Regions from separate parts of the Rhizobium sp. BK379 genome, predicted to be linked through region 4. Evidence: riboswitches for the same ligand, from Rfam matches in the RefSeq annotation. Region 4 holds a riboswitch; each other region holds the start of a gene.
What was found. Region 4 has a riboswitch for cobalamin ahead of bluB (5,6-dimethylbenzimidazole synthase). Riboswitches for the same ligand answer to the same signal wherever they lie in the genome.
Positions count from the first base shown of each region.

Region 1: linked by a shared signal. The riboswitch ahead of cobU (bifunctional adenosylcobinamide kinase/adenosylcobinamide-phosphate guanylyltransferase) and the one ahead of bluB (5,6-dimethylbenzimidazole synthase) in region 4 are both predicted to bind cobalamin.
Region 2: linked by a shared signal. The riboswitch ahead of metE (5-methyltetrahydropteroyltriglutamate--homocysteine S-methyltransferase) and the one ahead of bluB (5,6-dimethylbenzimidazole synthase) in region 4 are both predicted to bind cobalamin.
Region 3: linked by a shared signal. The riboswitch ahead of nrdH (glutaredoxin-like protein NrdH) and the one ahead of bluB (5,6-dimethylbenzimidazole synthase) in region 4 are both predicted to bind cobalamin.

Region 1 is NZ_JACIAD010000001.1:1,369,364-1,377,275, reverse strand. It holds gene FHT93_RS07160 (chloride channel protein) at 1-643, opposite strand, end outside; cobalamin riboswitch at 851-1,242, shown strand; gene cobU (bifunctional adenosylcobinamide kinase/adenosylcobinamide-phosphate guanylyltransferase) at 1,570-2,079, shown strand; gene cobW (cobalamin biosynthesis protein CobW) at 2,084-3,130, shown strand; gene cobN (cobaltochelatase subunit CobN) at 3,142-7,254, shown strand; gene cobO (cob(I)yrinic acid a,c-diamide adenosyltransferase) at 7,251-7,883, shown strand.
Region 2 is NZ_JACIAD010000008.1:395,928-403,839, forward strand. It holds gene metE (5-methyltetrahydropteroyltriglutamate--homocysteine S-methyltransferase) at 1-1,146, opposite strand, end outside; cobalamin riboswitch at 1,253-1,458, opposite strand; gene FHT93_RS29990 (heavy metal translocating P-type ATPase) at 1,499-3,802, opposite strand; gene FHT93_RS29995 (helix-turn-helix domain-containing protein) at 3,873-4,295, shown strand; gene FHT93_RS30000 (TIGR03862 family flavoprotein) at 4,334-5,545, shown strand; gene FHT93_RS30005 (cytochrome c biogenesis protein DipZ) at 5,532-7,403, opposite strand; gene msrB (peptide-methionine (R)-S-oxide reductase MsrB) at 7,420-7,908, opposite strand.
Region 3 is NZ_JACIAD010000008.1:387,592-395,503, reverse strand. It holds gene metE (5-methyltetrahydropteroyltriglutamate--homocysteine S-methyltransferase) at 1-755, shown strand, start outside; cobalamin riboswitch at 932-1,159, shown strand; gene nrdH (glutaredoxin-like protein NrdH) at 1,422-1,643, shown strand; gene nrdI (class Ib ribonucleoside-diphosphate reductase assembly flavoprotein NrdI) at 1,657-2,058, shown strand; gene nrdE (class 1b ribonucleoside-diphosphate reductase subunit alpha) at 2,037-4,205, shown strand; gene nrdF (class 1b ribonucleoside-diphosphate reductase subunit beta) at 4,222-5,196, shown strand; gene FHT93_RS29960 (adenylate/guanylate cyclase domain-containing protein) at 5,290-6,537, shown strand; gene FHT93_RS29955 (substrate-binding domain-containing protein) at 6,534-7,586, opposite strand; gene FHT93_RS29950 (ABC transporter substrate-binding protein) at 7,898-7,912, shown strand, end outside.
Region 4 is NZ_JACIAD010000001.1:521,431-529,342, forward strand. It holds gene FHT93_RS02670 (LysR family transcriptional regulator) at 1-140, opposite strand, end outside; gene FHT93_RS02675 (MFS transporter) at 281-1,825, shown strand; gene bluB (5,6-dimethylbenzimidazole synthase) at 1,843-2,544, opposite strand; cobalamin riboswitch at 2,586-2,778, opposite strand; gene FHT93_RS02685 (DHA2 family efflux MFS transporter permease subunit) at 2,931-4,355, shown strand; gene FHT93_RS02690 (3-deoxy-7-phosphoheptulonate synthase) at 4,597-5,664, shown strand; gene FHT93_RS02695 (hypothetical protein) at 5,772-6,173, opposite strand; gene FHT93_RS02700 (PD40 domain-containing protein) at 6,275-7,108, opposite strand; gene FHT93_RS02705 (NAD+ synthase) at 7,136-7,912, opposite strand, start outside.

The DNA.
Region 1 (7,912 bases), 850 kb from region 4:
CGACAGGCGTCAGCGACATAATGGTGTAGGTGCCGATGATCAGCTCGAAGGCGTAGAAGGCGCCGGTCAGCGGTGCATTGAAGGCGGCGGCGATGGCACCGGCTGCGCCGCAGCCGACGAGCACACGCAGGTCCGCGCGGCGCAGCTGCAGCTTCAGGCCGAATTTCGAGGCGATGCCGGCCGCAAGCTGCGTATAACCGGCTTCCAGGCCGACGGATGCGCCGAAGCCATTGGAAACGAGGTTCTGGATCGCGACAAGGATGCTGTCCGTCAGCGACAGGCGGCCGCCATGCAGCGCATTGGCCTCGATCGGGTCGACCATCGGCTTTTTGCGCCATTTGGCGAGAATGAAGAGCAAGAGCCCGAGAAGCATGCCGCCGGCTACCGGGGCCGTCATCAGCAAAAACTTGCTGTCGATCTGCGAGGCGCTGAGCCTCGTCGTGCCGTCTATGCCGAAGATCAGGCTGTGCATCTCTTCCGAGGCATAGCTCATGGCTGAGACCGCAAGCCCCGATACGATGCCGACAAGCGCGCCGGCAAAGACCATGCCCATTTCGCTGTGGCGAATAAGCGCGCGCAGGCGCCCCGGATCGAAGGCGGTGCCTAGAGGGCCGAGGCGGCGAATGTGCATTCGGGAGAGCATCATGGAGAAATTAGGCGGCAAGAATAGGGGTCAAGGGCGGAGCCGGCATCCGCATGAGCGGCAATTGCGGCAAAAAACCGGCCGGGCCGTAAAGTTTTTGTGACGTAAGCCTTTGATTAAAGACGATAATATCCGTAGTGTAAGTCGAGATGAACATGAGCGGGACGCTGCGCGGCAATTGACATGGGAGTTGCACGCGCCTAACCATGAATCCACATAATGGATGGTTCCGGATCGGCAAACGCCTTCCGGATTAAAAGGGAATGTGACGGGGCGGACCCAAGCCGGGCGCCTTCATCACAGCCGACCCCGCGACTGTAGAGCAGTCAGGGTCTTCCATCCGGCATTTGGATTGCGGCGCCGACGGTCTTGCATTCTGCAAGCGGGCAAGGCGGACAAGTGCCGGAAAAGCCACTGGAAATGCATCGTGATCAGCCGGGGCAGGACGCCTCTAATTCTACGAATCGTCCGCCTTTTCACGAGATGCAGCCGGGAAGGCGAGGCAGATCCGCTGGCACGATAAGGGGCGACCGAGGGGTCGCCCCTGTCGCGGCCGATAACTGCGAGCCAGGAGACCTGCTATCCGTGCCGGGCATAATGCCCAATTTGGGCGCTTTGCCCGCTGCCAGCACGGAGGTTGTCTTGGCTGAAGGATGTTATTCAGCGCTGCCTCTGGTGGTGCGATATGGGCGCGGTGTTCCGCCGCCCCTCTGTGATGAGCTTCCGGCGCAGGCCGTTTTCTCTTCCCTGCTTCCTGTGCTTGTCACAGGAAACCAGCCACGGCGCGTCTGTGCCGTGAATGAATCAACGTTATCGCGGAATGAGTCTCTCCTGCCCAAGGACTTGGGCAGGCTGGATTCCTGCGACAAGCACAGGAATGAGGGGCGTGGCGAAGGCCGTGCCCATCCTCTACGGACGGTGTTGTCATGACCGCCACCTTCATCCTCGGCGGCGCTCGCTCCGGCAAATCCGGCTTCGCCGAAAATCTCATCACCACGAGCGGTCTCGAGCGCCACTACATCGCCACCGGCCGCGCCTGGGACGACGAGATGCAGGCGCGCATCGACCAGCACAGGGCCGACCGCGGCCCCTCCTGGACCACGCATGAGGAACCGCTCGATCTCACCGAGCGCCTGACCGCCATCGACGCGGAGGGCAGGGCCATCCTCGTCGATTGTCTGACGCTGTGGCTCACCAATCTGATGATGGAGGGGCGCGATATCGCCGCCCAGTCTGCCGCCCTTGCCGCCTTTCTGCCTCATGCTAAGGCGCGGCTCGTCATCGTTTCCAATGAAGTCGGCCTCGGCATCGTGCCCGAGAACCGCATGGCGCGGGAATTTCGCGACCATGCAGGCCGGCTGCACCAGATGATCGCGGCTTCGGCCGCGGATGTTTATTTTATCGCAGCGGGTCTGCCGCTGAAAATGAAGGGTTAGTTCCATGCAGCAGAAAATCCCCGCAACCGTCATCACCGGCTTTCTCGGCGCCGGCAAGACGACGATGATCCGCAACCTGCTCACCAATGCCGGCGGCAAGAAGATCGCGCTCATCATCAACGAGTTCGGCGATCTCGGCGTCGATGGCGACGTGCTGAAGGGCTGCGGTGCGGAAAACTGCACCGAGGACGACATTATCGAGCTCACCAATGGCTGCATCTGCTGCACCGTTGCCGACGATTTCATTCCGACCATGACCAAGCTTCTGGAGCGCGAGCAGCGCCCTGACCATATCGTCATCGAGACCTCGGGCCTTGCATTGCCGCAGCCGCTCGTCGCCGCCTTCAACTGGCCGGATATCCGGAGCGAAGTGACGGTCGATGGCGTCATCACCGTGGTCGATAGTGCGGCCGTTGCTGCCGGTCGTTTTGCCGATGACCACGATGCCGTCGATGCGCGCCGTGTCGAGGATGAATCGCTCGATCATGAAAGCCCGATCGAGGAACTTTTCGAGGATCAGCTGACCTGCGCCGACCTGATCGTGCTCAACAAGACCGATTTGATCGACGCGGACGGGCTCGGCCGCGTGAAGAGCGAAGTCGCCTCGCGCATTGCCCGCAAGCCTGTCATGATCGAAGCGAAGAACGGCGAGGTGCCGGCAAGCGTGCTGCTCGGCCTCGGCATCGGCACGGAAGACGATATCGTCAACCGCAAGTCCCATCACGAGCTGGAGCATGAGGATGGCGAGCCGCACGACCATGACGAATTCGACAGTTTCGTCGTTGAACTCGGCGCTGTCTCGGATACGGCAGGTTTCGTCGAGAAGCTGAAGGGCATCATCGCCGAGCATGACGTGCTGCGCCTGAAAGGCTTCATCGATGTCTCCGGCAAGCCGATGCGCCTGCAGCTACAGGCCGTGGGTGCCCGCATCGACCAGTATTTCGACCGTGCCTGGGCGCCGGGTGAGGCCCGCAATACGCGCCTCGTCGTCATCGGTCTGCACGAGATGGATCAGGACGCGGTGCGCAAGGCGATCGAAGCGCTCGTCTGAGGACATAACGAATGCATCTGCTTCTCGCTCAACAGGGGACGATCAGCGACGGGGACGAGGCGATCGACCTCGGCCAGTCGCCGGGCGATATCCTGTTCCTGTCCGCTGCCGATACCGAGCTTGCGGCGATTGCCGCGGCCCATAGCGGCGGAGAAGGAGGCTATTCGCTGAGGCTTGCGAGCCTGATGAGCCTGAAGCACCCGATGTCGGTCGATACATACGTCGAACGGACGGCGCGGCATGCGAAGCTGATCATCGTACGGGCGCTCGGCGGGGCGAGCTATTTCCACTATGCGCTGGAGGCGCTGCATGCGGTCGCAGCGCGCAGCGGTGCGCTGATTGCGGTGCTGCCGGGGGATTCGAAGCCGGATGCCGGGCTGACGCCGTTTTCCAATGTGGCGCTGGATGATCTGAATGCGCTCTGGGCCTATCTGATCGAGGGCGGGGATGCCAATGCACGGGGCTTTCTCGCCTATGCGGCGGCGATGCTCTCGAGAGAGGAGAAGCCGGCGCCGGCTGTGCCGCTGATGAAGGCCGGGATCTGGTGGCCAGGGCGGGGGCTTGTTGGGGTCGAGGAGTGGCGGAAGCTCACCGGTTCTGTCTTCTCCCCAGTGGGGAGAAGACGCCCGGCAGGGCAGATGAGGGGGGCGAGCGACGGAGAGACCGAGCAACAGGAGCACGATTTCGAGGTTTGTGCGGTGGCCCCCTCATCCGACCCGTTGGGCCACCGACCGGGGTCGAGCCACGGGTCTCGACCCGTCCTCCGGACCCCCGCTGGGGAGAAGGGACAGGCAGCACCCGTCGTTGCCATCGCCTTCTACCGCGCACTCGTGCAGAGCGGCGAAACCCGCCCGGTCGAGGCACTGATCGAAACCCTGCAGGCGCAGGGTCTTCGCCCTTTGCCGGTCTTTGCCTACAGTCTCAAGGATCCCGTCTCCAAAGGCATCCTCGAAGCCATCTTCGCCGATCTCCAACCCGACGTGGTCATCAACACGACAGGCTTTGCCGTGTCCGCACCCGGTGCTGATCGCGAGCCGACGGTGCTGGAGGCCAACGACGCGATCGTGCTGCAGGCGATCTTTTCCGCCTCGTCGCGGGAGGCCTGGGCAGCCTCATCGCAAGGCTTGTCGGCCCGCGATCTCGGCATGAACGTCGCGCTGCCGGAGGTGGATGGCCGCGTGCTCTCGCGCGCCGTCTCCTTCAAGGCTGCCGCTCGCTACGATGCCGCGGTCGAGGCCAATATCGTTTCCAGCGAGCCGGATGCCGGACGCATGGCCTATGTCGCGGCCCTTGCCGCCAACTGGGCGCGGCTGCGGCAGCGGCCGGTTTCGGAGCGGCGTGTCGCGCTGGTCATGGCGAACTATCCGAACCGGGACGGACGGCTCGGCAATGGCGTCGGGCTCGATACGCCCGCCGGGACGATCGAGGTGATGCGGGCGATGGCGGAGGCTGGTTATCCGCTCGCGGATATCCCCGATGATGGCGATGCGCTCATGCGGCATCTGATGGCGGGGCCGACCAATTCCGGTTTCGACGGCAAGGTTGTGCGCGAGCGGCTTTCCTTGAGTCGATACAAGGATTTCTTCGCCTCTCTTCCCAATCAGATTCAGGATGAAGTCAACGCGCGATGGGGCGATCCGAAGGCCGATCCCTACATGCGCGAGGGTGCTTTTGCGCTCCCCTTTGCGCGTTTCGGCGGGCTGCTCGTCGGCATCCAGCCTGCACGCGGCTACAATATCGATCCGAAGGAAAGCTATCACTCGCCCGATCTCGTGCCGCCGCACGGCTATCTCGCCTTCTATGCCTTCCTGCGCGAAGAGTTCGGCGCCGATGCGGTGATCCACATGGGCAAGCATGGCAATCTGGAATGGCTGCCGGGCAAGGCACTGGCGCTGTCGGAAGCCTGTTATCCCGAAGCGATCCTCGGGCCGCTGCCGCATCTCTATCCCTTCATCGTCAACGATCCGGGCGAGGGCACTCAGGCGAAGCGCCGCACGGCCGCCGTCATCATCGATCATCTGACGCCGCCGCTGACGCGGGCCGAAAGCTACGGGCCGCTGAAGGATCTGGAGGCGCTGGTCGATGAATATTACGAGGCCTCGGGTGGCGACCCCCGGCGTATCCGGCTGCTGTCCCGGCAGATCCTCGAGCTTGTTGCCGATATCGGGCTGGATCGGGACGCGGGGATTGCAAAGGGTGAGAGCGAAGGCGAGGCTTTGAAGAAGCTCGATGCCTATTTGTGCGATCTCAAGGAAATGCAGATCCGCGACGGGTTGCATGTGTTTGGCGTGTCGCCCGAGGGCCGGCTGCTGACGGATCTCACCGTGGCGCTGGCGCGGGTGCCGCGTGGGCTGGGTGAGGGCGGCGATGCGAGCCTGCAGCGGGCGATTGCGGGGGATGTGTTGACATTCCCCCTTCTTCCCAGCGGGGAGAAGATGTCTGTTAGGGCAGATGAGGGGGCAAACGACGTGAGGAGCGAGCGGCTGAGCGAAGGCGAGGCCGAGCCTATGGCCCCCTCATCCGACCCTTCGGGCCACCTTCTCCCCGCTGGGGAGAAGGGGAGTCGCGTGCTTCAGCGTTCCTTCGATCCACTTGATTGTGACATGGCCGGCAATTGGGTCGGCTCACGTCCGGCAATCCTGGCAGAAATCACCGATGCCCCCTGGCGCACGAACGGTGACACAGTCGAGCGCATCGAGCTGCTCGCGACCAAGCTTGTCTCCGGCGAAATCACCTGCCCAACTGTCTGGTCCCAAACCAGATGCGTACTCGACGAGATCGCGGCCCGCCTCAAACCTTCCATCCTCGCTTGCGGTCCGGCCGAAATCACCAGTCTGCTGCGCGGCCTCGACGGTCGTTTCGTCCCGCCCGGTCCATCCGGTGCACCGACGCGCGGGCGGCCTGACGTGTTGCCGACCGGGCGGAATTTCTACTCCGTGGACAGCCGCGCGGTGCCGACACCCGCCGCCTACGAACTCGGCAAGAAATCGGCCGAATTGCTGATCCGCCGCTACGTTCAGGATCACGGCGAATGGCCCGTCTCCTTCGGGCTGACGGCCTGGGGCACGTCCAACATGCGCACCGGCGGCGACGATATCGCCCAGGCGCTGGCGCTGATCGGCGTCAAGCCGGTCTGGGACATGGCCTCGCGGCGCGTCACTGGCTACGAGATCATTCCGCCAGCCATGCTGCGGCGGCCGCGGGTGGATGTGACGTTGCGGATCTCCGGTTTCTTCCGCGATGCCTTTCCCGAGCAGATCGCGCTGTTCGACAAGGCGATCCGCGCTGTCGGCGCGCTGGAGGAAGATGCGGCCGACAATCCGATAGCCGGGCGCATGCGCGGCGAGGCGGTGCGGCTAATCGCTGCCGGGCTCGACGAGAAGGCGGCGGCAAAGCGGGCGGGCTATCGCATCTTCGGGTCCAAGCCGGGTGTGTATGGGGCGGGCTTGCAGGCGCTGATCGACGAGAAGGGTTGGGAGCGGCGGGCCGATCTTGCCGAAGCCTATCTCGTCTGGGGCAGCTATGCCTATGGTGCTGGTGAAGAAGGCAAGGCCGAGCGCGGCGTCTTCGAGGAGCGGCTGCGCTCCATCCAGGCTGTTGTGCAGAACCAGGACAATCGCGAGCACGACCTGCTCGACAGCGACGATTATTACCAGTTCGAAGGCGGCATGGCGGCGGCGGCCGAGACGTTGGGCGGAGTGCGGCCGGCGATCTATCACAACGATCATTCACGGCCGGAAAAGCCTGTGATCCGTTCGCTCGAAGAGGAGATCGGGCGGGTGGTGCGCGGGCGCGTCGTCAATCCGAAATGGATCGAGGGCGTGATGCGCCATGGCTACAAGGGTGCTTTCGAGATTGCTGCGACGGTCGATTATCTCTTTGCCTTTGCGGCGACGACGGGGGCTGTCGGCAACCATCATTTCGAGGCGGTCTATCAGGCTTTCGTCGCTGATCCCAAAGTGCGCGATTTCATGGAGGAGAAGAACCCGGCGGCGCTCTCCGAAATGAAGGAGCGGCTGCTCGAGGCGATCGAGCGCAGGCTCTGGACGCCGCGCAGCAACTCGGCGCAATTCGATCTTACAGACATCAACGAAACCAAGAAAAAAGCAGGCAGCCAATCATGAGCGAAGAGCCAGTCGTACCAGCCGAAAAGGACGATGCTCGTCACAACGAGAAGATGGCGAAGAAGAAGGCCGCGCGTGACAAGATCATGGCGACCAAGACGGATGAGAAGGGCCTCATCATCGTCCATACCGGCAAGGGCAAGGGCAAGTCATCCTCCGCCTTCGGCATGATCTTCCGCCATATCGCCCACGGCAAGCCTTCGGCCGTCGTGCAGTTCATCAAGGGTGCGATGTGGACGGGCGAGCGCGATCTGATCGAGAAGCATTTCTCCGACATCTGCCAGTTCCACACGATGGGCGAGGGCTTTACCTGGGAGACGCAGGACCGGGCGCGGGATGTGGCGGCGGCAGGGGCTGCCTGGGAAAAGGCCAAGGAACTGATCCGCGACGAGCGCAATTCCATGGTGCTGCTCGACGAGATCAATATCGCGCTCCGTTACGACTATCTCGACATCAACGAAGTCGTCGAATTCCTGAAGAACGAGAAGCCCTACATGACGCATGTCGTGCTGACGGGGCGCAATGCGAAGGACGAACTGATCGAGATTGCCGATCTGGTGACCGAGATGGAGCTCGTCAAGCATCCGTTCCGCTCCGGCATCAAGGGGCAGCCGGGCGTCGAATTCTAAAGCATTGCCAGCAAATAAGTCCGCGGTTT
Region 2 (7,912 bases), on a different contig from region 4:
AGCCCCGCCGGAACTGCCGAGGGCAGAGAGTTCATCGAGTTTCTGGGTGGCGAAAGCGAGCCACGACGTCAGTTCCTCATCCAGTCCGGTTTCCAGATCCAGGTCGATCGGCACATGCAGCAGCGAGCAGGACGGCGCGATCTGCAGTCCTTCCGCGCCGAAGCGCTGAACCAGTGGCTCGATCTTTTTCAGGATCACGGCAAGGTCCGCCCTCCAGATATTGCGTCCGTCGATGATGCCGAGCGACAGCGTCAAATCGGGGGACGTCTTGAGAAGGGCATCGATCTGCTGCGGAGCACGAACGAGATCGACATGCAGGCCGGAAACCGGCAATGCGAGCGCCGTCGGCAGGTTATCGCCTATATTGCCGAAATAGGTGGCGAGCATGATCTTCAGGTTCGGTACCAGCTCGTGCAGCGCACGATAGGCATGCTTCAATGCTGCCTGCTCTTCTCCTGAGAGATCCAGCACCAGGCACGGTTCGTCGATCTGCACCCAGTCGGCACCGGCAGCGCTCAGTTCCGCAAGCACCCTCGCATAAACAGGTAACAGGCGTTCAAGCAGGCTGATCGGTGCAAAACCTTCCTCGGTTCCCTTGGCGAGTTTCAGGAAGGTGACAGGGCCGAGGATGACTGGCCGTGTGTGGATTCCGAGCGTCTTCGCCTCGATGAAGGCATCGAGTGGCCTGTTTGCGGTCAGCGCGAAGAATTGATCGGGACCGAGTTCCGGCACCATGTAGTGGTAGTTTGTGTCGAACCACTTGGTCATTTCTAGCGCTGGCACGCCATGACCGTGGTGATGCTGGTGGCCGCAATCGGCATGCGCCTCTTCGCCGGTCGAGCCGCGCGCCATCGCGAAATAGGTATCGAGTGCAACAGGCCCGCCCTTCCAGCCATAGGCCGAAGGTATGGCGCCGACCATGACAGTCGTATCGAGCACATGGTCATAGAATGAAAAATCATTGGAGGGGATAATATCGATCCCCTTCTCTTTCTGCAGGGCCCAGTTTTGCGCCCGCAGCCGCTTGCCGACATCGAGAAGCACGCCGGCATCGGACCTGTCGGCCCAATAGCTTTCCAGTGCGAATTTGAGTTCGCGATGCTTTCCGATCCTAGGAAAGCCGAGATTTGCAGTCTTGATGGTCATTTCCTTACCCCGAAGGTTATGGGCAAGGCTCAGGCGCAACGCATCGACGAGGTGTGGCTACAGACGTGCCGTCTCGCGCAAAGCGGCACACCGGGACACCCCGCCCGTGGACGTTATCTATCGCGGCAGGTCTCCTGGCTTGCGGGTCTTCAACACCGTCCAGTCTTCCCAGGCGTCTTCCCAGTGACGTCGAAGGACGGTGTCTATCCGCTTACAGTTGCGGGGGCAGCTTCGGTCTTGGCGTTAGCCTCACCGAATTCCCTCTTAGCTCAGGATCGTCAGATCCAGAGAACCACGATGCGACAAGCATGCACCTGTCGCACCGGATCGTCAAGATGACATAAAGAAATCTTTATATCTTTATGCGAAGAAGGCGAAGTGCATTCATCGTCACCAGCACGGTCGCACCAGTATCCGCGAGGATCGCCGGCCACAGGCCGGTAATGCCGACGATAGTGGTGACCAGGAACACGGCCTTCAGCCCGAGCGCGATGGTGATGTTCTGGAAGATATTGCGCATCGTCCGCTTCGAAAGGTCGATCATGCGGGCAACGTCGCCGACACGCCCATGCAGTACCGCCGCATCCGCCGTTTCCAGCGCGACGTCGGTGCCGCCGCCCATGGCGATGCCGACATCGGCTGCAGCAAGCGCCGGCGCATCATTGATGCCGTCACCGACCTTGGCAACGAACAATCCTTCCTTCTTCAATTCGCCAACAATGCGCTGCTTGTCCTGCGGCAGCAGCTCGCCGCGCCAGTCGATGCCGAGGTCACCGGCAACGGCTGCTGCCGTGCGCTTGTTGTCGCCGGTCAACATGATGGCGCGCACGCCTGCCGCCTTCAGCGTCGCAAGCCCGCTCTTGGCGTCGTCGCGTGGCTCGTCGCGCATGCCGATGAGACCGGCGGCGACACCATTGATGAGCAGGACCGAGACGCTCTTGCCCGCGCCATTCAGCGCCGCGACCCGTTCATCCTGTTCGGCATTCAGCGCCCCGCGCTCGCGCGCGGCCGGCGGCGACAGCAGATCGAGCATCTCCCCACCCACCTTCCCGGTCATGCCCTTGCCGGGCAATGCTTCCACTTCGAAAGCCGGCGGCACGGGCACGGCATCGGCCTTGGCACGGTTGAGGATCGCCAGCGCCAGCGGATGGCTGGAGCCCTGCTCTAGAACCGCAGCACGCGAAAGCACTTCAGCCTCCGAGCGCCCATAGGCGATGATATCCGTGACCTGCGGCTTGCCTTCGGTCAGCGTGCCTGTCTTGTCGAAGGCAACGGCCGTCACCTTGCCGAGCGATTCCAGAACCGCCCCGCCCTTCATCAGCAGACCGCGGCGCGCGCCCGCAGAAAGCGAGGCGGCAATCGCTGCCGGCGTGGAAATGACCAGCGCGCAGGGGCAGCCGATCAAAAGGATCGCGAGTCCCTTGTAGATCCATTCGCCCCATGCTCCGCCCATCAGCAGCGGCTGCAGAACGGCGACCAGGGCCGCCACGACGACGACACCAGGCGTATAGTAGCGGGAGAAACGGTCGATGAAACGCTCCGTCGGCGCCTTCGATTCCTGGGCTTCCTCCACCAGCTTGACGACGCGGGCAATCGTATTGTCTTCGGCGGCGGCCGTGACGCGAATACGCAATGCGGCGTCACCATTCACCGTGCCGGCAAAAACCGGCTCGCCAGCACCCTTGCGCACCGGCGTGCTTTCGCCGGTCACCGGCGCCTCGTCTATCGCGCTTTCACCGGACAGAATGGTGCCGTCGGCGGAAATCCGGTCTCCCGGCCGCACGAGAATAACGGAACCGACCGCAAGCGTCTCGGCCGGCACTTCCTTCACTTCGCCATCCGCCTCGAGCAGTGCGTTCTTCGGCACCAGCGTCGTCAGCGACTGGATGCTGGCGCGCGCCTTGCCGGCAGCAACCCCTTCCAGCAATTCGCCGACGAGGAACAGGAACACGACCGTCGCTGCCTCTTCACCGGCATTGATGATGACCGCGCCAACAGCGGCAATCGTCATCAGCATTTCGATGGAAAAGGGCGTGCCGGAAAGAGCGGCCATGACCGCGCGGCGCGCGATCGGCACCAGCCCCACCAGCATGGCGATGATGAAAGCATACGGAGCAATCGAAGGCACCAGGTGGCCCACGACATAGGCAACGACGAGTGCAAGTCCGGAAAGGATCGTCAATCGGCCCTTCTTGCTCTGCCACCAGGGACCGATCATCGGCCCATGATCATGGCCGTGCAACCCCTCGACTTCCTCGGCGCCATGCGAATGCCCGTGATCGGCGTGATCATGACCAGCATGATCGTGGTCGTGACCTTCGTGGTCGTGATCATCATGCTCATGACCATGGTGATCATGATCATGCCCGTGGTCATGATCGTGGTCGTGATGCGCATGATCATGATCGGTCTTGCTTTCCCGGACAGGAGCCTTGCCCGTGAGCGGAGCAACCGAATAGCCGAGGCCGGTCACCTTTTTTTCGATCGCCTTGAGATCGCTGCTGCCATCGTGGCGCACCGTCATCGTGCCCGCCGTCACCGATACGGAGACGTCTTCGACGCCGGGCACACGCCTGACGGCCGTATCGATCTTTGTTGCGCAGGCGGCGCAATCCATGCCGCCAACCCGGTACCGTGCCTGTGCTGCTTCGCTCATGATTTCGATCCTTGCTTGTAGGCAGTATCGTTCCTACATCCTCTAGCGACTAGAGGTGCAAGAGGAAAATATGAAAAAGATCACCATCGGTGAAGCCGCCCGCCAAAGCGGCGTCAAAGTGCCGACGATCCGCTATTATGAGGGCATCGGTCTGCTATCTGCGCCAAGTCGTAGCGAAGGCAATCAGCGCTCCTACGAACCATCGGACCTCAACCGCCTCGCCTTCATCCGCCATGCCCGCGAGCTCGGCTTCGAGATCGAGGCGATCCGCACTCTCTTGCAGCTTCAGGACGACCCGCATCAGCCCTGCGCTTCCGCCGATGCCATCGCCAAGGCCCGCCTCATCGAGGTCGAGCAGCGCATCCGCAGCCTCAATGCCCTGAAGGCCGAGCTCGAACAGATGGTCGAGGGCTGCGGCCATGGTCGCGTCGACCAGTGCCGGGTCATCGAGGTGCTGGCCGATCACGGCAAGTGCGTGCATCCACATCACTGAGACTTGCGCTCACCGACTGCCCACGCCAAGAAGGCGCAATGAAACAGAAGAAAATCGCGATCATCGGCGGCGGCCCCTCCGGCCTTTCGGCAGCCGAAGTGCTGTCGGCAAGCGGCCATGCCGTTTCCGTCTATGATGCGATGCCGACCTTTGCCCGCAAGTTCCTGCTCGCTGGCAAATCCGGACTTAACGTCACCCATTCCGAAGACTACGAGCGCTTCGCCACCCGCTTCGGCAACGCCAATCCCCGCCTGCGCGCAGCCCTAGACGCCTTCACCCCAGCCGATATCCGCGCCTGGGCAGCGGGCCTCGGCACCGAGACCTTCGTAGGCTCGTCCGGCCGCGTCTTCCCCAACGTGATGAAGGCCTCGCCGCTGCTGCGCGCCTGGCTCGCCCGACTGGAAGCCCGCGGCGTCAGCTTCTTCACCCGCCATCGCTGGATCGGGTTCACAGAAGACGGCCATGTTTTCGAAACGCCTGACGGCCATAAGACCATATCCTGCGATGCAACCCTGCTCGCACTCGGCGGCGCCAGCTATCCGCGCCTCGGCTCCGATGCCGGCTGGGTGTCATTGCTCTCCGAGCGCGGGGTGGCGATCGCACCGTTTCAACCGGCCAATTGCGGCTTCGATGTCGCCTGGAGCGAGATCTTCCGCGATCGCTTCGCCGGAGAGCCGCTGAAATCCGTGACGGCAACATCACGCGCCGGGACATTTCCGGGCGAATTCGTCATCAGCAAGCACGGTATCGAAGGCAGCCTCATCTACGCGCATTCAGCCGCTTTGCGTGACGACCTGCTGTCGCATGATGAGGCAAAACTGACAATTGACCTTGCCCCGGGCCGCACCGCAGATCGCCTGTCACGCGATCTGACCCGGCAGGATGCCAAGATGAGCTTTTCCAATCGCCTGCGCAAAGGTGCCGGCCTAGATGGTGTGAAGGCGGCACTTCTGCGTGAACTGGTGCCGGAGACAGATCGCAACGATCCGCACAAACTCGCTGCCGCCATCAAGTCTCTGGCTATCCCATTGCTGCGCCAACGCCCCATCGCCGAGGCCATATCATCTGCCGGCGGCATCGCCTTCAGCGAGGTCGACGAAACCTACATGTTGAAACATCTCCCCGGCACGTTTGCGGCCGGAGAGATGCTGGATTGGGAGGCACCGACAGGTGGCTATCTGTTGACCGCCTGTTTCGCCACGGCCCGAGCCGCAGCGAAAGGCATCGAGGGCTGGCTCAGCCGAAAGTGAAGGCGAAAGCCTGCACGCCGGGATCGAGGAAATGGATCTCGAACGTGTGGTCGCCGACCGGTCCGGCTTCGCGCACCAGCTGATAGAGGCGCTGCCCCGTTACCGTGCCATTGCCGTCGGCATCCGTGTCCGCGCCGTGATCATCGCTGGGCGCCTTGCCATCGACCGTCACCTTGAAGCGCACCGGCTTGCCATCCGCAGCACTTGGACCGAGAACCAGATGCAGGTCGCGGGCATGGAAGCGGTAATAGATAGTGCCGTCGGCAGCATTCAACGTTGCCTGTTCGGACCCGACGGTCCAGTTGCCGGTCAGACCCCATTCGTTGAGTTTGGGCGTCGCGGCGACATAGTCATGAGCGGCATCGTTGACCGTGCCCTTGTCGTCGACGAAGTTTTCCGAGCGCTGATAGCCGACATAGGTTTCCGGCGATTGCACATTGGCAGCATCGGAAGCGGCTTCGGCACCGGTCGCCTTCACATTCACGATATCACTGGAAACGCCGGTCTTGCCGGCTTCGGTCAGCAATTGCTGGATTATCCGTTCGGACTGGTCGTAATCGCCCTCGCCGAAATGATGGTGGCGGACCTGCCCTTTCGCATCGATGAAATAATGCGCCGGCCAATATTCGTTGTCGAAGGCCCGCCAGATCGCATAGTTGTTATCGACAGCAACAGGATAGGTGATGCCGAGATCGGAGATCGCCTTCTTCGCATTGTCGACGTTCTTCTCGAAGGCGAATTCCGGCGAATGCACGCCGATGACGACGAGGCCCTGGTCTTTGTACTTCTCCGCCCAGGCTTTGACATAGGGGATGGCGCGCAGGCAGTTGATACAGGAATAGGTCCAGAAATCGACGAGCACGACCTTTCCCTTCAGCTGCTCCACCGTCAGCGGCGTGGAATTCAGCCATTGCACCGCGCCATCGAGCGGCGGCATCTGACCTTCGACCGGCAGCTGTTCGGCAGCACCCTTTGGCTTCATCGCCATCATCATGGTGTTACCGCTCATCGTGGCGGGATTGCCGGTCATCATCATCTGGTTGTTGGCGGTCATCGACATCGAGCCCCCGCCACCAGCCGGCATTACCACCGACTTCATCGAGCCACCGGCATTGTCAGCCGTCTGTTGCTGATGGAACTTGTCGACTAGACCCTGCTCCAGGGCGTTGGTGCTGGCAAGCGAAGCCTGCGTCAGGAAGCCGGTATCAAGGCCGAGTGCAATCGCCACGACAGCCGTGAGAACCGCAACACCCACGCCACGCCGCAGCCATTCGCCGACGCCAAGCGAACGCTTCATCGCCTGATAGACCTTGCCGCCAATGAGGAGTGCCAGTGCAAGCGAGGTCGCAGCCCCCAGCGCATAGGCAAGCAACAAAAGCGTCGTTCCGACATTCGCGCCCTGCAGCGCCGCACCCGTTAGTATGAGGCCTAGAACCGGCCCGGCGCAGGGTGCCCAAAGCAGCCCGGTCGCGACGCCGAGCAACAGCGAAGCGGCAACGGCCGAGCCGCCACTGCGTGTGTTTTGATCGGCAGACTGCGACAGACGCGCACCGAGCGAAACGAGCGGCCGCGTCAAATAATCTGACAGCGCCGGGAACAGCAGGATAACGCCGAAAATCGCGAGCAGCATGATGGCGGCATAGCGGCCATATTCATTGGCCTGCACCGCCCATCCACCGCCGACGGCCGCCAATGTCGCAACTCCAGCGAATGTCGCCGCCATGCCGACCAGCATCGGCAATGTGCTGCGCAGGAAAGGTTGGCCGGCACGGGCGAAAACGAACGGCAGCACTGGCAGGATGCAGGGGCTGACGATCGTCAGCACCCCACCGAGATAGGCAAGGACGAAGAGAAGCATCAGAGTGTCCCGTCGATCAGGCAGAAGCCGGGTGGAATGTCATGGCCACGCCGTTCAAGCAGTAGCGCAAGCCGGTCGGCTTCGGCCCGTCGTTAAAGACGTGGCCAAGATGCCCGCCGCAGCGTCCGCAATGGACGGCATCGCGCACCATGCCGAAGGATGTATCGCGCGTCGTGCCGACGACCTTGTCATTGAGCGGCGCCCAGAAACTCGGCCAGCCTGTGCCGCTGTCGAATTTCGTAGTCGATGAAAAGGCTTCCTGATCACAGCCCGCACAGGCGAAATTGCCCTTGCGCTCCTCGTGCAGCAGCGGGCTAGTGAAGGGATATTCCGTTCCCTCCTGCCGCAGCACCGAATATTGATCCGCAGTCAGCAGCTTCTTCCACTCTTCGTCTGTATGGCTAACGGCAAAGGTTTCCTTCGCCATGGCTTGGTTGCCGAAACCCAAGCGCAGGGCAAAGGCGCCAAGTCCCGCAGTGATCAGCAGCAATCGTCTGTTCAGCATCGCG
Region 3 (7,912 bases), on a different contig from region 4:
TGCAGAGCTACGGTTCGCGCTATGTCCGCCCGCCTATCATCTTCGGCGACGTCTCTCGGCCAAAGCCGATGACAGTCGAGTGGTGGCGCTACGCGCAGTCGCTGACGGACAAGCCAGTCAAGGGAATGCTGACCGGTCCGGTGACGATCCTCAACTGGTCCTTCGTGCGTGATGATCTTTCTCGCGCCGATGTCAGCCGGCAGATCGCTCTGGCGATCCGCGACGAAGTGCTCGATCTCGAAAAGGCGGGTGCTGCGATGATCCAGATCGACGAGGCCGCTCTCCGTGAGGGTCTGCCATTGCGCCAGGCCGACTGGAAGACCTATCTCGACTGGGCGGTCGAGAGTTTTCGCCTCTGCGCATCCGCTGTTTCCGACGAGACGCAGATCCATACGCATATGTGCTATTCGGAGTTCAACCAGATCATCGATGCCATCGCCGCGATGGATGCCGATGTGATCTCGATCGAGACGTCACGATCGAAGATGGAACTGCTGGAGGCTTTCCGCAGCTACAAATATCCGAACGAGATTGGCCCCGGCGTCTACGACATCCATTCGCCCCGCGTTCCCGAGGTCGCCGAGATGACGGAGCTCCTGACGCTGGCGCGGAAGCGTCTGACGGACGGACAGCTATGGATCAATCCAGATTGCGGATTGAAGACACGCAAGTGGGAAGAGGTTCGTCCGGCGCTGGTCAACATGGTTGCCGCCGCTCGGCAGTTGCGTATTGCCGCAGCGCCGACACGCGCCTGAGCGCCTAATCGATTCCTGGAGAGCCGGCTATAGGCCGGCTCTTTCCGACGCGGCCTTCTCTACAGGCTGCTTTCGTTAACCATTCATTAACCACGTTTTTCACAGGAATGCAGCGATTTCAAACATGCCGTAACGCGATGCACAAACCATCCGTTGACGCAAACCGGGATTCGAGTACTATATCTAGTGTTCAAGGTTCCTTCGATTCGTGAGGGTCGGGGGCTAAGATGGGAATACGGTGCGTTTCGCCATGACGGCGAGACAAAGCCGGAGCTGCCCCCGCAACTGTAAGCGGCGAGCAACTGTCCGATTTCAGGTCACTGAGGCATGAAGCTTTGGGAAGGCTGGGGGCAGGGTGCTTCGACCCGCGAGCCAGGAGACCTGCCTTGAACGAGGTATCCACGGGCGGGGTGTCCGGAAGGTCGCGTATACGCAGGCGGGTCAAATCCGCCCCTGTTGCGCTGCCCCCGAATGTCCGCTGAACACTTCGGGGTTGAAGTCATTTTGAAAGCATTAAAACCGCCGCCCGCGCAGATCGTGCGGGGGAGAGTGTTCGGCGTGTAAAGCGCCAACTTTGTCAGATCAATACCAAGCATTGCCTCGGACGCCGCAAGGCGCCCGATCCTAGTTTTGCGTCTGGAATCCATTGACATCACGAGGAACATGATGAGCGTTACCGTTTACAGCAAGCCTGCCTGCGTACAGTGCACCGCTACCTACCGCGCCCTCGACCGTCTGGGCGTCGACTACCAGATCATCGATATCTCCGAGGATGCCGACGCGCTCGATCGCGTGCGCGGCATGGGCTACATGCAGGTTCCGGTCGTCGTTGCCGGCGAGAATCACTGGGCGGGCTTCCGTCCCGATATGATCAGCGCGCTCTCCTGATCGGAGAAAAGCGGTGGGCCTGATCGTCTATTATTCCAGCCGGTCCGAGAATACCTATCGTTTCGTCGAGAGGCTGGGACTGCGCGCGGCGCGCATTCCCGTCGGAGCTGAAGACATCCACATTCGCGAACCCTATGTGCTGATCTCGCCCACCTATTGTGGCGATGGCGGAAAAGGGGCCGTGCCCAAGCAGGTGATCCGTTTCCTCAACGATGCGGAAAACCGCTCCAACATCCGCGGCGTCATTGCTGCGGGCAACAGCAATTTCGGCGAGACCTACGGGCTTGCCGGCGACGTGATCTCGCAAAAATGCCAGGTGCCTTACCTCTACCGGTTCGAGCTCCTGGGGACTGCCGAGGATGTCGCCAATGTCAAAGACGGGATGGGACGATTTTGGACACGGGGACAAATCTGACGCGGGATGCGGGCGTCAAGCCGCTCAAGGCCGTGGAAGCGCTGGATTATCACGCGCTGAACGCGATGCTGAACCTCTATGACGATGAGGGCAAGATCCAGCTCGACAAGGACCGCATGGCGGCCAAGCAATATTTCCTGCAGCATGTGAACCAGAACACGGGGTTCTTCCATAATCTCAGGGAGAAGCTCGATTATCTGGTAACTGAAGGCTATTACGAGCAGGAAGTGCTCGACCAGTATTCCTTCAACTTCGTCCGCGACCTGTTCGACGAAGCCTATGCCAAGAAGTTCCGGTTCCCAACCTTCCTCGGCGCCTTCAAATATTACACCAGCTACACACTGAAGACCTTCGACGGAAAGCGCTACCTGGAGCGCTATGAAGACCGTATCTGCATGGTGGCGCTCGCGCTTGCCAGAGGCAATGAACAGCTTGCCCGCGATCTGATGGAAGAGATCATCTCCGGCCGTTTCCAGCCGGCAACGCCGACCTTCCTCAATGCCGGCAAGAAGCAGCGCGGCGAACTCGTCTCCTGCTTCCTGCTGCGTGTCGAAGACAATATGGAATCGATCGGCCGCTCCATCAATTCGGCGCTGCAGCTGTCCAAGCGCGGCGGAGGCGTTGCGCTGTCCTTGACGAACATCCGCGAGGCCGGTGCGCCGATCAAGCAGATCGAAAACCAGTCTTCCGGCATCATTCCCGTCATGAAGCTGCTGGAAGACTCGTTCTCCTACGCCAACCAGCTTGGTGCACGGCAGGGGGCAGGTGCCGTCTATCTCAATGCGCATCACCCCGATATCATGCGCTTCCTCGATACCAAGCGCGAAAATGCCGACGAGAAGATCCGCATCAAGACGCTATCGCTCGGCGTCGTCGTGCCTGACATCACCTTCGAGCTCGCCAAGAATAATGAGGATATGTACCTCTTCTCGCCCTATGACGTGGAGCGGGTCTATGGCGTGCCCTTCACCGAGATATCGGTGACGGAAAAGTATCGCGAGATGGTGGCGGATGCCCGTATCACCAAGAAGAAGATCAAGGCCCGCGAATTCTTCCAGGTGATCGCCGAAATACAGTTCGAGAGCGGCTATCCCTACATCATGTTCGAAGACACGGTGAACCGGGCGAACCCGATCGCCGGCCGCATCAGCATGAGCAACCTCTGCTCGGAAATCCTGCAGGTCAGTGAAGCGAGCGAGTTCAACGACGACCTTTCCTACAAGACGATGGGCAAGGATATTTCCTGCAATCTCGGCTCGCTGAATATCGCCATGGCGATGGATTCATCCGATTTCGGCAAGACGATCGAAACCTCGATCCGCGCGCTGACGGCCGTTTCCGACATGAGCCATATCTCCTCGGTGCCTTCGATCGAGAAGGGCAATGACGACAGCCATGCGATCGGCTTGGGACAGATGAACCTGCATGGCTATCTTGCCCGCGAGCGCATCCATTACGGTTCGGAAGAAGGCGTCGATTTCACCAATATCTACTTCTACACGGTGACCTATCACGCTCTGCGTGCATCCAACCGCCTGGCGGTCGAGCATGGCGCAAGTTTCAAGGGCTTCGAGAATTCGAAATATGCCTCAGGTGACTATTTCGACAAATACACCGGGCAGGAGTGGAAGCCGGCGACCGAGAAGGTGCAGGCGCTGTTCGACGATGCCGGCATTCATATTCCAACGCAGGAAGACTGGCTGGAGCTGAAGAAGGCCGTCATGGCTTCCGGCCTCTATAACCAGAACCTGCAGGCGGTGCCGCCGACGGGCTCGATCTCCTACATCAACCACTCGACCTCATCGATCCATCCGATCGTCTCGAAGATCGAGATCCGCAAGGAAGGCAAGATCGGCCGCGTCTATTATCCCGCACCGTTCATGACCAACGACAATCTCGATTATTACGAGGATGCGTACGAGATCGGCGCGGAAAAGATCATTGATACTTATGCGGCTGCCACCCAGCATGTCGACCAGGGCCTGTCGCTGACGCTGTTCTTCCGCGACACTGCAACGACGCGCGACATCAACCGCGCCCAGATCCATGCCTGGAAGAAGGGCATCAAGACAATCTATTACATCCGCCTTCGCCAGATGGCGCTGTCCGGCACCGAGGTGCAGGGCTGCGTCTCCTGCACGCTATAACCGACCGGAGAAAACCATGAACATGCAAGTCAAGCCGGTCAGCCGCGTGCGCGCCATCAACTGGAACCGCATCGAGGACGACAAGGATCTCGAGGTCTGGAACCGTCTGACCGGCAATTTCTGGCTGCCGGAAAAGGTGCCGCTGTCGAACGACATTCCCTCCTGGGCCACGCTGACGACGGCCGAGCAGCAGCTGACGATCCGCGTCTTCACCGGGCTGACGCTGCTCGACACGATCCAGAACGGTGTCGGCTCCGTGAAGCTGATGGCGGATGCGGTCACCCCGCATGAGGAGGCAGTGCTTTCCAACATCTCCTTCATGGAAGCGGTGCATGCGCGCTCCTATTCCTCGATCTTCTCCACGCTCTGCCTCACGCCCGATGTCGACGATGCCTATCGCTGGTCGGAAGAGAATGAGTTCCTGCAGAAGAAGTCGGCGCTGATCATGGAGCACTATGCGTCCGGCGATCCCTTGAAGAAGAAGGTCGCAAGTGTCTTCCTCGAGAGCTTCCTCTTCTATTCCGGCTTCTATCTGCCGATGTACTGGTCAAGCCGCGCCAAGCTGACCAACACCGCCGACATGATCCGCCTCATTATCAGAGACGAGGCCGTGCATGGCTATTATATAGGCTACAAGTTCCAGCGCGGACTGGAAAAACTCTCAGAAGAGCGCCGGCAGGAGATCAAGGACTTCGCCTTCGATCTGCTCCTCGAACTCTACGACAACGAGGCTAGATATACCGAAGCGCTCTATGATGGCGTTGGGCTGACGGAGGACGTCAAGAAGTTCCTGCATTACAACGCCAACAAGGCGTTGATGAACCTCGGGTACGAAGCGCTGTTTCCGGCCGAAGCCTGCAAGGTCAATCCGGCAATCCTGTCTGCGCTTTCGCCGAATGCCGACGAGAACCACGACTTTTTCTCGGGTTCCGGCTCCTCCTATGTCATCGGCAAGGCGGTGGCGACCGAGGACGAAGACTGGGATTTCTGAGGTTTATCTTTACGAAGCCTCTTATCATTCGGCCCGCTATCGCCCACATTCAGCCCGATGTGTTCGTTGAATGTGGCGTAGCGGGAGTTTTTCATGAGGCCCTCTTTCGAAGCGACTGATCCGGCAAGTGAAGATGCCGAAGGTGTCTGGCCAATCCGCAGGCGCCGAATTCTCGATTGGCTGATCAATGAGACCCGCGGCGAGCGTTTCATCGACAATATCCTGGTGGAGATGTGCAAGCGGCTGCTGGCAGCTGGCGTGCCGGTGAACCGCTCCAGCCTGCATTTCCGCACCAACCATCCGCAATGGATCGGCGCCCGCATCCTGTGGGTGGAAGGCATGGAAGAGGCGAAGATCAACACCTTTGCCTACGGGGTGGAAACCACGCCGCAATTCCTCAACAGCCCGGTCAACGAGATTCATAACGGCGCCAACGAGGTGCGGAAGAACCTGGAGGATTTGTGGGAGGGCGACGATTATCCCTTCTACCAGGAACTGCGCGACGACGGCTATTCCGAATATATCGCCTGGCCGATCGATCATACGTTCGACAAGCGTCACGTCGTTACGTTCTCCACCAATAGGCCGGGCGGTTTTACCGGCGAACACGTGGATTTCCTGCGCGATCTGCTGCCGGCTCTTACTCTCGTCAGCGAGATCAGGCTCAAGAACATCATGGCGCGCACGCTGCTGCAGACCTATGTCGGGCCGCATGCGAGCGAACAGATTCTCTCCGGCGTCATCACCCGAGGCAGCGGCACGACCGTCGGTGCGGCGATCATGATCTGCGACCTGCGCGATTTCACTGCGATCTCCGATCTCTGGCCGCGCGACGACGTCATCCAGTTGCTCAATGACTATTTCGATGCCATGTCCGATCCGATCGAACGGCACGGCGGCGAAATCCTGAAGTTCATGGGCGATGGACTGCTCGCCATCTTCCCGCTGTCGAAGCCTTCTGCCTGCGAAGACCTGCTGACGGCGATTCGTGAAGGGCAGGAGGCGATGGCGAAAGTGAATGAGCAACATCAGCGTCTGGGACGTGATCCACTGCGCTATGGTGTCGGCGTCCACGTCGGCGACGTTATGTATGGTAATATCGGTTCGCGCCGGCGGCTGGATTTCACGGTCATCGGCCCGGCAGTCAACGTCGCTTCGCGGCTTGAAACCTTGACCAAGGAAGTCAGGCGGCCGGTACTGTTGTCTCGCGCTTTCGTTGAGATGGCGACCTGCACGGAAGAGATGGACAATCTCGGCACTTTTCCTCTGCGCGGGCTTGGGGAGCCGGTCGAAGTCTTCGCTTTCCGCGAAAAGCCGACAGCCGGTCGTGACGCAGCTTAGGCTACCGGAAAATTGATCTGCGGCGGCAGGAGCAGGCTCTGGCTCTCTGCTGCCGGATTGCCGATGCGCTGAAGAAGCATCTGGCCGAGATGTTCGCCCGCCTCGACCAGATCCTCGTATATGGTCTCGATCTTCGGCTGCAGATGCGTGAGGAGATGCGACGTCTCCTTGGCGACGATGTCATAGTCCTCGGCCAGAATACTGCCCGCATCACCCATTGCGCTGACGAGCGCGAGCGCAGAAACCTCACCCGGACAGACGAAGCCATCGGGAACATCGGGTGCGGTGGCGCGCGCGCGGAAGAAATCTCTAATTTCATTGGCCGGTGAATCGAGCGTAACGGCTTCCGGTATCTCGTAGGCCACGCCAGCCTCGCGCACAGCGGTCATGAAGCCATGAAGGATATGCTGGCTGAAAGTCAGCCGCTTCGGCGGCATGACGACTGCAACCTTCTTCCTGCCCTTGGCGATCAGGCGCCGGGTGGCTTCGTAGGCGAAAGCATAATTGTCGTAATCGACATAGGCATGCGGTGTCGAAAACTCCGTGCGCCCGTGAGACACGAATGGGAAGCCGACCTCCTGCAGCATCCGCACCCTCGCATCGAAGGGTTCCGTCCGTGTGAAGATCAGGCCATCGGCGAAATTGTTGCGGACGATATATTCCGCCGCTTCGAGATCCGTCGTCGACAGGAAGTTCGGGGCGACGACGAGGTGATAGGATGTCTCCTTCAACACCTTGGCGATGCCGTACATGATGGCGGTGCCGAAGCCGACGACTTCCTGATGCGGATCGAGAAGGATGCTGATGACGTTTGTGCGGCCCGTCTTCAGGCGTTGGGCAGCCCGGTCCGGCAGGTAACCGATCTCGCGGGCAATGCGATGAACGCGTTCGCGGGTCTCGACCGATATTTGCGGAGCGTCGCTTAGTGCGCGCGAAACTGTCGTTACCGCGAGACCGGTCAATGTTGCGATGGTACGCAAGGTCGGCTTGCCGCGCTTTTGCGCGCCATCCGGATTTTCACCGCGTTGCAGTTGGGACGATTCGGTCACTGAGGACATTCCGTGCTGGATCGCGGCTACCATAACACGATGAAACCGGCATGCAATCGATCAATGCAAACGATTTAAATTTTTACAATTTGTTAGGCATTGGAAAAAAGTATAATAAAAACAATGGTGCTGTGAGTTAATCATATTTTTCTCGGGAGTCGAGGAAGGGCTTGACGTCGCTGCGTTTATAACGTTTTAAATTGTCAATCGCGCTGGGAGGCGCGGTGCGGTGTTTGATCGTCATTACGGGCGGAAGACATCGGGGTGGCTGAGGAGGGTCTCGCCGCCCACTTACGAACGGGAGGATATTCATGCGCAAGTTTTTG
Region 4 (7,912 bases):
CGGTGGCCGAGCCGCTCCTCCAGCCGCTTCAATTTGACGCTGATCGCTCCTTGCGTGCTGCCGAGTTCGTTCGCAGCGCGGGTGAAACTCTTGTTGTCGGCGATCGCCACGAAGGCCTGAACGGAATCGACATCGAGCATGGTTGAAACCAATCATTCGAATTTGTTGTGTCTGAAATATGTAATCATCCAATTTTGTAATGATCAAGTCCCGCCTATGCTGACGCAAATGGACCACAGCGGATGTCACGTTGTGCGCCTCAACGTCGAAAGGCCAAAACATGCCCCCTGATTCCCATTCATCCCCTCGTGCGCGGGGCATCATTGCCCTGCTGGCTGCCTGTCTCTCCTCGCTGATGTTCGGCCTCGAAATATCGAGCGTGCCGGCAATCCTGCCCACTTTGGAAAAAGTGCTTCACGCCGATTTCAGTGCCCTGCAATGGATCATGAACGCCTATACGATCGCCGTTACGACGGTGCTGATGGCCGCAGGCACATTGGCCGACCGCTACGGCCGCAAGCGCGTCTTCCTGATCGGCATTGCCGTCTTCGGCCTCACCTCGCTGATTGCCGGACTCGCGCAGGATGTTTCGCTGCTGATCGTTGCTCGTTTTCTGCAGGGAATGAGCGGCGGCTTCATGCTGATCTGCCAGGTAGCCGTGCTCTCCCATCAATTTCGCGAGGGCCGCGCCCGCAGCATCGCCTTCGGCTGGTGGGGCATCATTTTTGGCATCGGCCTGGGCTTTGGCCCGATCGTCGGCGTCGGCATCGTGGCGGTGGCCGGCTGGCAATGGGTATTCCTCATCCATGCCGTGCTGGCGGGCGTGACAATCGCTCTCGCGCTGACGGGAATTCAGGAATCGCGTGATCCCGCGGCCGGACGGCTCGATATCGCCGGCATCGCCACCCTTTCGCTGGCGGTCTTCTGCCTTGCCTTCTTCATCACCCAGGGGCCTGCTCTCGGTTTTGCGAGCCCGGCTGCGCTTGGCATTATAGGACTTGGCGCCGCAAGCCTCGTCGCCTTCGTCGTTGCCGAAAAGCTGAACCCGCGACCGATGTTCGATGCCTCGGTGTTCCGCATCCGCACCTTCTCGGGCGCCATTGTCGGTTCGGCCGCCATGAACATCAGCTTCTGGCCTTTCATGATCTATTTGCCGATCTGGTATGAAGCCGGCCTCGGTTACGGCAGTGTGGCCGCCGGCATCGCCTTGCTGGCCTATACGCTGCCGACGCTGGTCGTGCCGCCGCTTGCCGAGCGGCTTATGCTGCGCTATCGGCCGGGCATCATCATTCCCGGCGGCCTTTTCACGATCGGGCTGGGCTTCCTGCTGATGAAGTCAGGCAGTGCCGCCGCTGCGCCAAGCTGGCTGACGATGCTGCCCGGCGCGCTGCTTGCCGGCATCGGGCTTGGCTTCACCAATACCCCGGTCACCAACACGACAACCGGTGCGGTATCCAGCGACCGCGCCGGCATGGCCTCCGGCATCGACATGAGCGCCCGGATGATCTCGCTCGCGATCAACATCGCGGTCATGGGCTTCATCCTGTTCAGCGGCGTGCTCTCCCATCTGAAGAACGTCTTGCCGAACTCGATGGATGCCGGCGACCTGCGCCTGCTTGCCGAACGGATCTCCGCCGGCAGCATCGCCGCCCTGCCTGATATTCCGGCCGAGACGGTCCATGATGCGCTGGTCGCAGGCTTCGGCGGTGTCATGCTCTATGGAGCGATCGGCGTCTGGCTTCTCGCTGCTGCGAGCTTCCTCACCTTTGGCCATTGGAGGACACCGGCCTGCGCCAAGGATTGCAGCACCCAGCCGGCCGAGTGAAGCACACCCGCGCCGGCTCAGACCGGCGCGGCCTCGCCTTCCACCTGCCCCCAGCCGTCATGGAAGACCAGTTCTTCCAGCGCCACCCGCTGCCGCCAGCCTTTGACCGCCAGTTCCGGTTCATCGTAGAGCCGGTCGACGAAGCCGGCGCAGAGCCAGGCGACGACTTCGATATGATCGGGAATGCCAAGTATCTCCTTGAGGTCGCCCTCGCGAAAGATGCTGACCCAGCCGATGCCGACGCCTTCGGCACGGGCCGCGAGCCACAGGTTCTGGATGGCGCAGACGGTGGAATAGCTGTCCATGCGCGGATTATGCGTGCGTCCCAGCACAACGCTGCCGCTGCGGGTGGGATCGCAGGTCACGCAGATGCCGAGCGGCGCCTGGACAATGCCTTCAAGCTTCAGCGAACGATACTTTTCCTGCCGCTCGCCGGTGAACATGCGGGCCGCTTCCTCATTCGCCCCGAGGAACGCATCGCGCACGCGCGCCCTCACCTCGGCACTTTTCACCAGAATGAAATTCCACGGCTGCATGAAGCCGACCGAAGGCGCGTGGTGCGCGGCGGTCAAAAGCCGCGTCACCAGATCATCCGGCAAGGGATCGGGCAGGAACTGGCTGCGCACGTCACGCCGCGTCATGATCGCGTGATAGACGGCCTCGCGTTCGGCCGCAGAAAAGCTGGATGCCGGACAAACGGCATCATCAATGGGTCGCATCGTCAAATCCCCAACAACGCAACCGCCCGCCGTCCGCGCGGGTTGGGTCTATCTTGCCAGGCCGGTCTTCTGACTCGGCGTCCTCCGCTTGGCCGCTGCCTTCCCGGCCGAAAAGCCAGTGGCGTAGTTTGAACGGCGAGCGTCGGCCTTACAGCGTTGGGCACGTCCCGGTCTTTCACCGGATTCCCGATTCTCCCGCTGGTGACAGCGGGCACCTGACAGGCGATCTATGGCGCGGAAAGGGCATGGCCGCAAGCCACATGCGACATTCATTTCGTGGACAGGTTGAAAATGCTGGCCTAGAACGAGACCCTGATCCGAGCGGCGCCACTGGCGCCGAATCCCTTCTCCTTGCATCCCGGTTGCCCGTGTCCCGCCTAACGCCGATGATACTTGCGGTCGCCCTGTTCATGGAACAGATGGATTCGACCGTGATCGCCACCAGCCTGCCGGCTATAGCGGCCGATATCGGCACTTCGCCGATCGCGCTGAAGCTTGCGGTAACCAGCTACCTTGTGGCGCTTGCGATCTTCATTCCGATCAGCGGCTGGATGTCGGATCGCTTCGGCGCGCGCAACATTTTCCGTCTGGCAATCTTCGTTTTCATGGCCGGTTCGATCGCCTGCGCCTTTTCCAATTCCATCGCCGCCTTCGTCATTTCCCGCCTCATCCAGGGCGCCGGCGGCTCGATGATGACACCGGTCGGGCGATTGCTGCTGGTGCGCGGCACACCACGTCACCAGCTGGTGAATGCCATGGCCTGGCTCACCATTCCGGCGCTGATCGGCCCGATCATGGGCCCGCCGATCGGCGGCTTCCTGACGACCTATTTGAGTTGGCACTGGATTTTCTGGATCAATGTGCCGATCGGCATTATCGGCATTGCGCTGGTCACCCGCTTCCTGCCGGCAATTGAGCCACGCAGCCCGAAGCCGATGGATTTTCCGGGTTTCTTCCTGTCCGGGATCGGCTTTGCCGGTTTCGTCTTCGGCATATCCGTCATCAGCCTGCCGGCCGTTCCCGTCATTTACGGCTATGTCACCGTCGCGGTCGGCGTCCTCTCCGGCATCCTGTATTTCGTCCATGCCAGGCGCACGCCGCATCCGCTGCTTGATCCGAAAATGTTCCGCTACCCGATGTTTCGGGCGGCGATCCTCGGCGCCTCGAATTTCCGCATGGGGCTCGGCGCGCTGCCCTTCCTCATGCCGCTGATGCTGCAGCTCGGTTTCGGTCTAACACCGCTGCAGTCTGGCTCTGTCACCTTCGTCAGCGCACTCGGCTCCATGGGCTCGAAATTCGCTGCAACCCGCACCTATAACGCCTTCGGCTTCCGCAACGTCATCGCCCTCACTACCTTCCTTGCCGCAATCTTCCTCGGCGTGAACGGCCTCTTCACTGCTGAAACGCCGATCTATCTCATCATGGGCTCTCTTCTCGTCGGCGGACTGCTGCGCTCCATGGCCTTCTCAGGTGTTAACGCCATGGCCTTCGGGGATGTCGACGAGGCCGACAGCAGCCAGGCGACGGCCATCAATGCCGTGGCGCAGCGCATCTCCATGGCCATGGGTGTTGCAGTCGCAGGGACGATCCTGGAAGTGTCCGCGAGCTTCCACGGCGGCCAACTCACGGTCACCGATTTCCATATCGCCTTCTTTATCGTGGCAGGGATTTCCTCGCTCGCCTGCATCACTTTCCTGCGCCTGCCCGCCAATGCCGGCGATGACATGACGACACGCCGCGCCAAGCATGGACATGCCGAAGCGGCTGCGCCGGAAGATGCCCAGAGAGAGGCAATGGCCGAAAGCCGATAAAACTTCACAGGCCTGTCATTTTTCCTCACAGAATCCACGTGACAATTCCAATTCGCATGTCTACATAGGCGGCATGTCGATTTCGTCCGTTTACGCATCGCGATTTTATTCGTACCGCTGCTTCCAGCGGATGCGGGTCTGTGCGTAACCGAAACTAACGCGACGACACACCCGAACAGCCGCTAGTCAACCTGGCGGCTTTTTTGTTCCGCCACGGTATGACCAAACAGGAGAGCATACCGTGACTGACACTATTGATGATCTGCGCATCGTCGAGATCACCCCGCTGACCAAACCTGCCGATATTATCAAGGAAATCCCGCGTGACCGAGCGGTGACCGAGACCGTGACCGGCACGCGCGACACGATCCATAATATCCTGACGGGCAAGGACGACCGCCAGCTGGTCATCATCGGTCCCTGCTCGATCCATGATCCGGCAGCCGCCCGCGAATACGCCTCCCGCCTCGTTGAGCAGCGACGACGCCTCTCCGGCGATCTCGAAATCGTCATGCGCGTCTATTTCGAAAAGCCCCGCACCACCGTCGGCTGGAAGGGGTTGATGAACGATCCGCATCTCGACGGCAGCTACCGTATCGAGGAAGGTCTGCGCCTCGCCCGCCGCCTGCTGCTCGACATCAACGCCATGGGCCTGCCGGCCGGCTGCGAATTCCTCGATACGATCACGCCGCAATACATCGCCGATCTCGTCAGCTACGGCGCCATCGGCGCGCGTACGACCGAAAGCCAGATCCACCGTCAGCTCGCCTCGGGTCTCTCCTGCCCGATCGGCTTCAAGAACGGCACGGACGGCAGCGCGCGTGTCGCGCTCGACGCGATCATGGCGGCTTCCCAGCCGCACCATTTCCCGGCTGTCACCAAGGATGGACAGGCAGCGATCGCCTCCACCCGCGGCAACGAGGACTGCCACATCATCCTGCGCGGCGGCAAGCGCCCGAACTATGAGGCAGCCGACGTCCAGGCCGTCATCGCCGAGGCAACCAAGCTCGGTGTCGACCCGCGCATGCTGATCGATGCCAGCCACGCCAACAGCGGCAAGGATCCGATGAACCAGCCGAAGGTCGTCCACGACGTCGCCGGCCAGATCGTCGCCGGCAACGATCACATCAAGGGCATGATGATCGAGAGCAATCTCGTCGCCGGCCGTCAGGACCTCGTTCCCGGCAAGCCGCTCGTCTACGGCCAGTCGATCACCGACGGCTGCATCGGCTGGGACATGTCGGTCGACGTTCTCGAGGATCTGGCTCAGGCCGTCCGTGATCGCCGCAAGGCCGCTGTTGCGGCTTGATAGGCAGCATCAAGCGCGGCGGGCAGACACCCGCCGCCCATTCACATAATGCCGATATTGCGCCGCCTCTCCTTAACCGGTGAGGCGCCCGATCGCCAGTGAGGCTTTCACGAAATGCGCCTGTGCAAGCACTTAGAGGCGACAAGCAAATTATAATCGGCCACCGCGCGGATAGAGTCGAGATATTCACTCTCGTCGTCAACGACGTCACTTAAAAACAGGTGCGCAATCTTGTCCTGTGACTGGAGCGCGACCTCCTCTTCAGGCGAAAGTGGCAGATCATCGAAGAAGTTCATGGCGTTGTAATTTCTGAAGTAGGTCTCGTTGCCACAAGCATATTTAATATCATGCTGAATATAGAATTTGGCTATGGGGAGCGCCATCTGGTTCAGAGTTTGAGACTCCTGGTATTTTCCGAACCATCGCAGATACTCGACCGGAAACATAACAAACAGTAAAGTACGGCAGCAGATCAGGCAGGCGAATGCCGCGAGCAATACCTTGCGCATAGTTGTGTAACGATCCCTCTCATGAACGGGTAATGCCTATTTCAGAAGGGTCGCGTGAGGCTTGAGGCGCCACCGCCATCATCAAATGGCGGTGCGCCCTCTCAAGATCTCGCCGGAAAATACCGTACGAAAGCGAATTCCTCGCCATCGGGCGACCAGTTCGGCACGTTGATCGTGCCCTGCCCGCCGAAAAGCTCGAACAGCTCCGTCAGGTTGCCGCCATCCATGTCCATCATCCTGAGGCGCACATTGAGATCGCGCGGATGATCGAAGACGTCGGGGTCGTAGGAAAGGATCAGCACCTTGTCATTGTTGGGTGATGGATGGGCGAACCAGTTGCCGTAATTGTCCGATGTCACCTGCTCGAGACCCGTGCCGTCGGGGTGGATGCGCCAGATCTGCATCAGCCCGGTGCGGCTGGAATTGAAATAGATCCACTGCCCGTCGGCCGACCAGTCCGGCCCGTCATTGCGGCCCTCGCCATGCGTCAGCCGCTTCTCCTCACCACCATTGACCGAGATCGTATAGATATCGAAGACGTCGTTGCGGATGCCGCAATAGGCAAGCTCGCGCCCGTCTGGCGACCAGCCGTGCCAGTAGGACGGCAGGTTCCTGGTGATCAACCGCGGCTTGCCGCCCTCGATCGGCAGGATGTAGATCGCCGACTTGCCGAACTCGGTCTTGTCGGAGATGACGATCAGTTCGCCATCGGGCGAAATACCGTGGTCGTTGTTGCAATGGACCGCGAAGCCGGTATCGACACGCTCCACCAGGTCGCTGCCATCGAGACGCAGGCGATAGAGCAGCCCGTCGCCATTGATCAGCAGATAGGCGCCGTCGCGCGAGAAATTCGGCGCCTCCACCAGCGCTTCCGTCTGCCAGATGACACGGCTTTCGCCCCGCCGCACATTGTAGATTTCAACTGAGCTGCGCATTCATCCCTCCCAGATATTTGAAGCGTCTCAGCGATCCCGGAACCGGTTGGTGATCGGGTAGCGCCGGTCGCGGCCGAAATTCTTCTTCGTGATCTTCACGCCCGGTGCCGACTGGCGGCGCTTGTATTCGGCGAGATAGAGCAGATGCTCGATGCGGTGCACCGTCTCGACATCATGGCCGCGCGCCACGATCTCCTCGACCGCCATTTCCCGTTCGACCAGGCATTCAAGAATGTCGTCGAGCGCTGGATAAGGCGGCAGCGAATCCTGGTCCTTCTGATCCGGGCGAAGTTCGGCCGACGGCGCCTTGTCGATAATATTCTGCGGAATGACTACACCTGAGGGGCCGAGCGCATCCGGCGGCACATTCTCGTTGCGCCAGCGGGCCAACGCATAGACCTGCATCTTGTAGAGGTCCTTGATCGGGTTGAAGCCGCCGTTCATGTCGCCGTAAAGCGTCGCATAGCCGACCGACATTTCCGACTTGTTGCCCGTGGTGACGACCATCGAGCCGAACTTGTTGGAGATCGCCATGAGGATGACGCCGCGTGCGCGGCTCTGCAGGTTTTCCTCGGTGATGCCGCTGTCTGTGCCCTCGAAGAGATTCGAGAGCGCGGATGAAAAGCCAGCAACCGGTTCTTCGATCGGAACGATGTCATAGCGGCAGCCAAGCGCCTTGGCGCAATCGGCGGCGTCCTTGAACGAATCCTCCGATGTATAGCGGTATGGCAGCATCACCGTGCGCACCCGCTCTTCGCCGAGCGCATCGACGGCAATCGCCGCGCAGATCGCCGAATCGATGCC